2 regions of the Pseudomonas silesiensis genome follow, and region 2 is predicted to be linked to the other one. Evidence: riboswitches for the same ligand, from Rfam matches in the RefSeq annotation. Region 2 holds a riboswitch; the other holds the start of a gene.

The links. Region 2 has a riboswitch for cobalamin ahead of PMA3_RS12265 (CbtB domain-containing protein). Riboswitches for the same ligand answer to the same signal wherever they lie in the genome.
Region 1: another riboswitch for cobalamin. It lies ahead of PMA3_RS10525 (ABC transporter substrate-binding protein); the one in region 2 lies ahead of PMA3_RS12265 (CbtB domain-containing protein).

The regions. Positions count from the first base shown of each region.
Region 1 covers NZ_CP014870.1:2,303,736-2,306,971, reverse strand. The annotation lists gene PMA3_RS10530 (TonB-dependent siderophore receptor) at 1-1,370, shown strand, start outside; cobalamin riboswitch at 1,525-1,721, shown strand; gene PMA3_RS10525 (ABC transporter substrate-binding protein) at 1,864-2,877, shown strand; gene PMA3_RS10520 (FecCD family ABC transporter permease) at 2,874-3,236, shown strand, end outside.
Region 2 covers NZ_CP014870.1:2,716,031-2,719,266, forward strand. The annotation lists gene PMA3_RS12255 (cobalamin biosynthesis protein) at 1-208, opposite strand, end outside; gene PMA3_RS12260 (CbtA family protein) at 205-912, opposite strand; gene PMA3_RS12265 (CbtB domain-containing protein) at 924-1,127, opposite strand; cobalamin riboswitch at 1,247-1,473, opposite strand; cobalamin riboswitch at 1,666-1,879, shown strand; gene cobW (cobalamin biosynthesis protein CobW) at 1,982-3,043, shown strand; gene cobN (cobaltochelatase subunit CobN) at 3,047-3,236, shown strand, end outside.

The DNA of each region.
Region 1 (3,236 bases), 410 kb from region 2:
CACACCATACCTCGCCGAAAAAACTGCTGGCACACCAGAGCGGCTCGAACCCCGTCACCACTGATGCGCTGAACCTCAACGGCAACTTCGAATATCGCTTCAGCGATACCTGGAAAGGCACTATCAGCGCCTCGCGCAGCCGGGTGGTGATCGATGACTACAGCGCGTTCGCCTGGGGTTGCTACGGTTCCGCCAGTTGCGCCAGCGCCGCGGTGCCCAACTACTTCAGCCCCGAGGGCGACTACGACCTCTACGACTTCCGCAGCCCGGACGATACCCGTCGCAATGACGAGGTCCAGGCTGCCTTCACTGGCGCCTTCGACACCGTTGGCCTCGGTCACGAACTGAGCGTAGGCGCCAGCGCGTTTCGCCGCGTGGTGGATAAACGCGACACCATCAACGTGATGATCGGCAGCGCCAATATCGATAGCGAACCAGCGGATTTCGCACGCTACGACGGTCCGCTCAACGATTCCTACCGTCGCCTGGACAGCCGCCAGTACGGGCTGTTCTTCAATGACCGGATCAGCTTCAACGAACAATGGCAGACCGTGCTCGGCGGGCGTGAGGTGCGCCTGGATGAAGAGACCTTCGACAGCCAGGGCGAGACTACCCGGCACACCCAACGCTATGTGTTCCTGCCCCAGGCCGCGCTGATCTACAAGCCGCTGCACAACCTGGCGCTGTACACCCGCTACAGCAAGGGTTTGTCCCTGGGCGGCGAAGCGGCGTGGTTCACCACCAACGCCTTTGAAATCCTCGCGCCAACCGTGTCCCGGCAGATCGAGGCGGGCATCAAGTACGACTGGCAGCGCATCAGCCTGGCCGCGGCGCTGTTCCAGATCCGCCAGGCGTACCAGTACTCCCGACCCAATGACGACGGCACGTTCACCTTCACCCAGCAGGGCGAACAGAAGAACACCGGCCTGGAACTTTCTGCCAACGGCTGGGCCAGCCAGCGCCTGCAGATCGCCGCCAGTGTCGCGGCGATCCGCGCCCGGGTCAGCGACAGCGGCACGCCGGCCTATGAAGGTCATCAGGCAATCAATGTGCCGACGCTGCGTGCAAACCTCCAGGGCGACTACGCCCTGCCCGGGATCGATGGCCTGGCCCTGCTCGGCGGGGTGCAATACAGCGCCAGCAAATACGCCAATCGCCAAGGCGGAGTAGAGACCGGCGCCTACGCCATTTTCAACGTCGGCAGCCGCTACAGCACCCGCATCGACGGTTACGACACGGTGTTCCGCCTGACCGTGGACAACCTGTTCGACAAGCGCTACTGGCGTGACGCCGGCGAATACCTGGGCGACGGCTACCTGTTCCAGGGTGCGCCGCTGACGGCCCGGTTGAGCGCCTCCATTAACTTCTGATGATTGCGCCACCTATCGTTCCAGGAGCCATATCGAGCAGGTGCCCGGCGTTGGGGACGGTATGGAACCCGGACTGAGGAGGATGCCTGGCGAACAGTCGAGCGTCCCCCTCGGCACCCGAGAAAAAATACTGGACCATTGAACGGCATGATCGACTACCATGCCGGCCGCCGGTTTCCACATGGGATTAATAGGGAATCCGAGATGCCCGACACGGCATCAATCGGAACTGCCCCCGCAACTGTAGGTGCTGAGCCTGCTCCTGAAATGACCACTGGGATCACTCCCGGGAAGGCTGGAGCCAGGCGTCGACGCATCAGTCAGGAGACCTGCCGGCCAAGCAAATCACTAACCGGCGGGGTGTCCGGGAAGGACATCCTTGCGCCGTGCGTCACGTTCAGTGAGCGCCACGTCAGTGCTTTATTGGCAGCGTTCGATGATGTGTTTCCAGTCCGTACCCCTGCCCCGAGTACGGTCCACTGGAGATTGCGTCATGCTGCTGTCACGCCTTGCCACCCTCGTCACGGCGCTGGGTCTGTCCACCCTCGCCCACGCGGCCCCGACCCACTACCCCCTGACGGTCGAGAACTGCGGCAGCACCCTGACCTTCGAGCAGGCACCGAGCCGCGCCGTGACCATCGGCCAGGCCGGCACCGAAATGCTCTTCGCCCTGGGGCTTGGCAACACGCTGGTCGGCACGTCGCTGTGGTTCAACGAGGTGCTGGCCCAATACAAGACAGCGAACGACCCGATCCCGCGCCTGGCCGATAACGAGCCGAGCTTCGAGGCGGTCATCGGCAAACGCCCGCAACTGGTGGCGGTAGAACTGGAGTGGATGGTCGGCCCGCAAGGCGTGGTCGGTACCCGCGAGCAGTTTCACGAGCTGCAGATCCCGACCTACCTGATGCCCTCCGACTGCGAAGCCAAAGACAACCTGGTCGGTGCCGACGGCACGCGGCTGGAGGCGTTTCGCATCGACAGCATTTACAAAAGCATCAGCCAACTGGCGGAGATTTTCGATGTGCAGGAACGTGGCCGGCAGTTGAACGACGAACTCAAGGCCAGCCTGGCGAGGTCTGTCGCCACGGTGCAGGACAAGGACCTGAAGCACACCAGCGCGCTGTTCTGGTTCTCCAGTGCCAGCCTGGATATCGACCCTTATGTCGCCGGGCACAAGGGCATTCCCGACTTCATGCTCAACACCCTGGGTGTGCGTAACGTGGTGCAATCGGACGAAGAATGGCCGACCGTCGGCTGGGAAACCATCGCCAAGGCTAACCCGACGTTTCTGGTCATCGCGCGCATGGATCGCCGACGCTTCCCCGCTGACGACCACCTCAAGAAACTGGCCTTCCTGCGCAGCGACCCGGTGACCCGCAACATGGACGCGGTGAAAAACAACCGCATCATCATCCTCGACGCCATGGCCATGCAGGCCAGCGTCAGAATGTTCGACGGTCTGGCCACCCTGGCATCCGCCATCGACGGCTATGACCTGCCGAAATGATCAGGACGTTGATTCGCACATTGCTGGCCGCCATGACGCTGCTGCTGGCCATCATTGCCGGCGTGGCCATCGGTGAAACGCCCATCGATCCGGCTGTGGTATTCCAGGTGCTGGCCAACAAACTGTGGGCTGCCGGCCATGTCCTCGACCCGATCGACGAAGGCATCGTCTGGAATTATCGCCTGACCCGCGCGCTGGTGGCGGCGGCCTGCGGGGCGGGCCTGGCCACGTGCGGGGTGGTCCTGCAATCGCTGTTGCGCAATCCGTTGGCCGATCCTTACCTGCTGGGTATCTCCGCCGGCGCCTCGACGGGCGCGGTACTGGTGGCGTTGCTGGGGCTGGGGGCGGGCCTGATTTCG
Region 2 (3,236 bases):
TCAGCGGCAACTCGAGCTGCGCGGCCAGTTCGATGAGGCCCGGTTCTTCGCGCTTCAGGTCGATGCTGGCCAGGGCCTTGACCTGGCTCAGCTCGATTCGATGAGCCTGCAGCGCCTGGTCGAGCAATGCGCGCAACGTGCTGACGGGGCAGCCGCGCTGGCAGCCCAGGCCGACCACCAGGGTCGGCACGGCGCTGTTATCGGTCATGCTTGGTATTGGCCATCGCTTTTGCGGCGGAACAACCAGGCGCTGACCAGGCCCAGGGCCAGCCAGAACGCGACGTTGGTCAGCTGCGAAGCGATTTTGAATTGCGACTCGAGGGCTTGCGGCGCGAGCATCGAGTGCACTTCCGGTTGTGGCGCGCCTATCACGTGGGGAACAGCGAGGATCGCGGCGCCCAGGACCTTCATCAGCCAGTGACGGCTGAACACGATCAGGGCGATGCCGGCCGCGGTGGAGGCCGCTGTGCCGATCCACCAGATCTGTCGTTGCGCCAGATCGGCCGCGGCAGTTCCCGGCAGCTCAGGCGGCAGGCCCAGGGTCGGGGCGAGTACGAAGGTCGCATAGCCGGCCAGGCCCCAGAGCAGGCCCTGGGAGGTTTTGGTCGGGGCGCGCAAGGTATAGAGACCGGCCAGCATCAACGCGAAACCGACTGCGACCACCAGGTTGCCGCCGGTGGTCGACAGCACGCGCTGCCAGCCGTCTTCCGGCTCCCAGGCCTCGGCATCGTGGGTATGAGCGACGACAGCGCCCGCGGCGTGTTCATGGATTTCAACAGCCGCCGGTTCGGATTTTTCGTAGGTCTCGGCCTGCATAATCAGCGGCGAAACCCAGAAACTTTGCAGCAGGGTCAGCAACAGGGCAGCCAGCAGCCCGCTGAAACCCGCGGTTTGCGCGATACGCTTGATCATGTCGGCAGGTCTCAATGGCACGGGAAGGCGGCGCTGTGACGGGTATCGTGCGCGGCATTGTGCACCGACTCGATGTGCGAGAAACCGGCGAAATACACAAGGCACGCGCCAAGGATCGACGCACACGCGGCGGCGGTCAGGCGTTGAGTCAGGGTCGTGGTGCTGCTGGCGGTGCTCTTGTCTGTGTTGCTGCCGGTGCTGCTGATGATCGACATGGCGCTTCCCTCTGGTCTGTCAGCGGGTGAATAGAGCGCATGGAAAATCCCTGCGCACCAGACGCGCAGAGGCTCAACAGCGCCCGCCCACCGCGGGTTTGTTATGCGGTGAACGTAACGTTCACCGGGTGTTGCGGGCCGGTCTCCGGGCTCACGAGGGGGCAGGCTGTCGCCTGGACCTGTAAGCGTCACCTTCCCATGCCGAACTGCAGGCACAGTGGATCTGACGCTTCGCTCGCTTACCGTTGCGGGGGCAGCACCGGACTGACATGGCCTTGAGTAAAGCACATGATTCACCGGTTTCCCGTTTCACCCTGTGAAGGGCACCCGTAACAAGGCGTGTAGGAGAGCATGGGCGGGGGTTGGGCGTCAATTGGCAGGGGTTCTCATTCGAGACCGAGGCGCTCCATTCGCGGGCGAGCCTCGCTCCTACAGGTCGGCGGCGCTCTTGTAGGAGCGAGCGGTGCGGCGATCCGACTTGCCCGCGAAGGTGTCCTGACGGCTGACCACAAGACATTGACCCGCCCCCACACCATGCGTAGCCTTGCGCTTTCGAGGTTCTTCGGCATCTGCCGAAGCTAAGAAGGGAACGCGGTCGATGCCGCGGCTGCCCCCGCAACTGTGAACGGTGATGTTCGCTGCCACGCCACTGCAAACCCTGATCCGTCAGGTTCGCGGGAAGGCGCAGCAAACGCCAGTCGAACGACTGGCACACCGTCAGCCAGGAGACCTGCCTCGTTACAGATTCTCACTACAACCGGGCGGGGTGATCCGGTGGCGGAACTCTTGCGCGCGTGCACCTGCACGCTGCGATTGTCGTCCCGTATGCCCGCCACCTTGCCAAAGGGCATCCAATGAAAACACTGGCCAAACTCCCCGTCACCATCGTTACCGGCTTCCTCGGCTCGGGCAAGACCACCTTGCTGCGGCACATGCTCGACAACGCCCAGGGCCGTCGCATCGCGGTGATCGTCAACGAGTTTGGCGAACTGGGCATCGACGGTGAAATCCTCAAGCAGTGCACCATCGGCTGCACCGAGGAAGAAGCCAGCGGCCGTGTCTACGAACTGGCCAACGGCTGCCTGTGCTGCACCGTCCAGGAAGAATTCTTCCCGGTGATGCGCGAACTGGTGGCCCGTCGTGGCGACCTCGATCACATTCTCATCGAAACCTCGGGCCTGGCCCTGCCAAAACCACTGGTGCAAGCCTTCCAGTGGCCGGAAATCCGCAGCGCCTGCACCGTTGACGCGGTGATCACCGTAGTCGACAGCCCGGCCGTCGCTGCCGGCACCTTCGCCGCCTTCCCGGACCAGGTCGACGCCATGCGCAAACTCGACCCGAACCTGGACCACGAATCGCCGCTGCACGAACTGTTCGCCGACCAACTGGCCAGCGCCGACCTGGTGATCCTCAACAAGGCCGATCTGATCAGCCCTGAAGATCTGGCCCGGGTGCGCCTGGAAGTCGCCGAAGAACTGCCGCCCGCGGTGAAAGTCATCGAAGCCAGCAGCGGCCGCCTGCCACTGGACGTACTGATCGGCCTCGGTGCCGGTTCCGAAGAACACATCGACAGCCGTCACAGCCATCATGATCATCACCACGAAGGCGAGGACGACCACGACCACGACGCCTTCGATTCGATTTCCATCGAACTGCCGCAAGCCGACGAAAGCCTGCTGCTGGATGCCTTGACCCAACTGGTGGTCCAGCACGGCATCCTGCGCGTCAAGGGTTTCGCCGCGATCCCGGGCAAGCCGATGCGCCTGTTGATCCAGGGCGTGGGCACGCGCTTCGACAAGCATTTCGACCGTCAGTGGGGTGCCGATGAAGCTCGCACCACGCGCCTGGTGTTGATTGGCCAGGAACTGGACGCGGCACTGCTCGAAGCGCAATTGCGCGCCGCACTCAGCGTTTAAGCCATGCACCTGCTCAGGACCCAGCCCGGCGGTTTCGTGTCGGATGACAACATCGCCGACCTTGGACAGACCCCCGCCGAGCTGGTGATCCTGTGCAGCGGCGACTCCAGCCTGGCGCTGCTCGCCGAAGCGGCGCAGCAATTGCCGGACGATTACCCGAGCGTGCGCCTGGCCAATCCGATGCAGGTGCAGA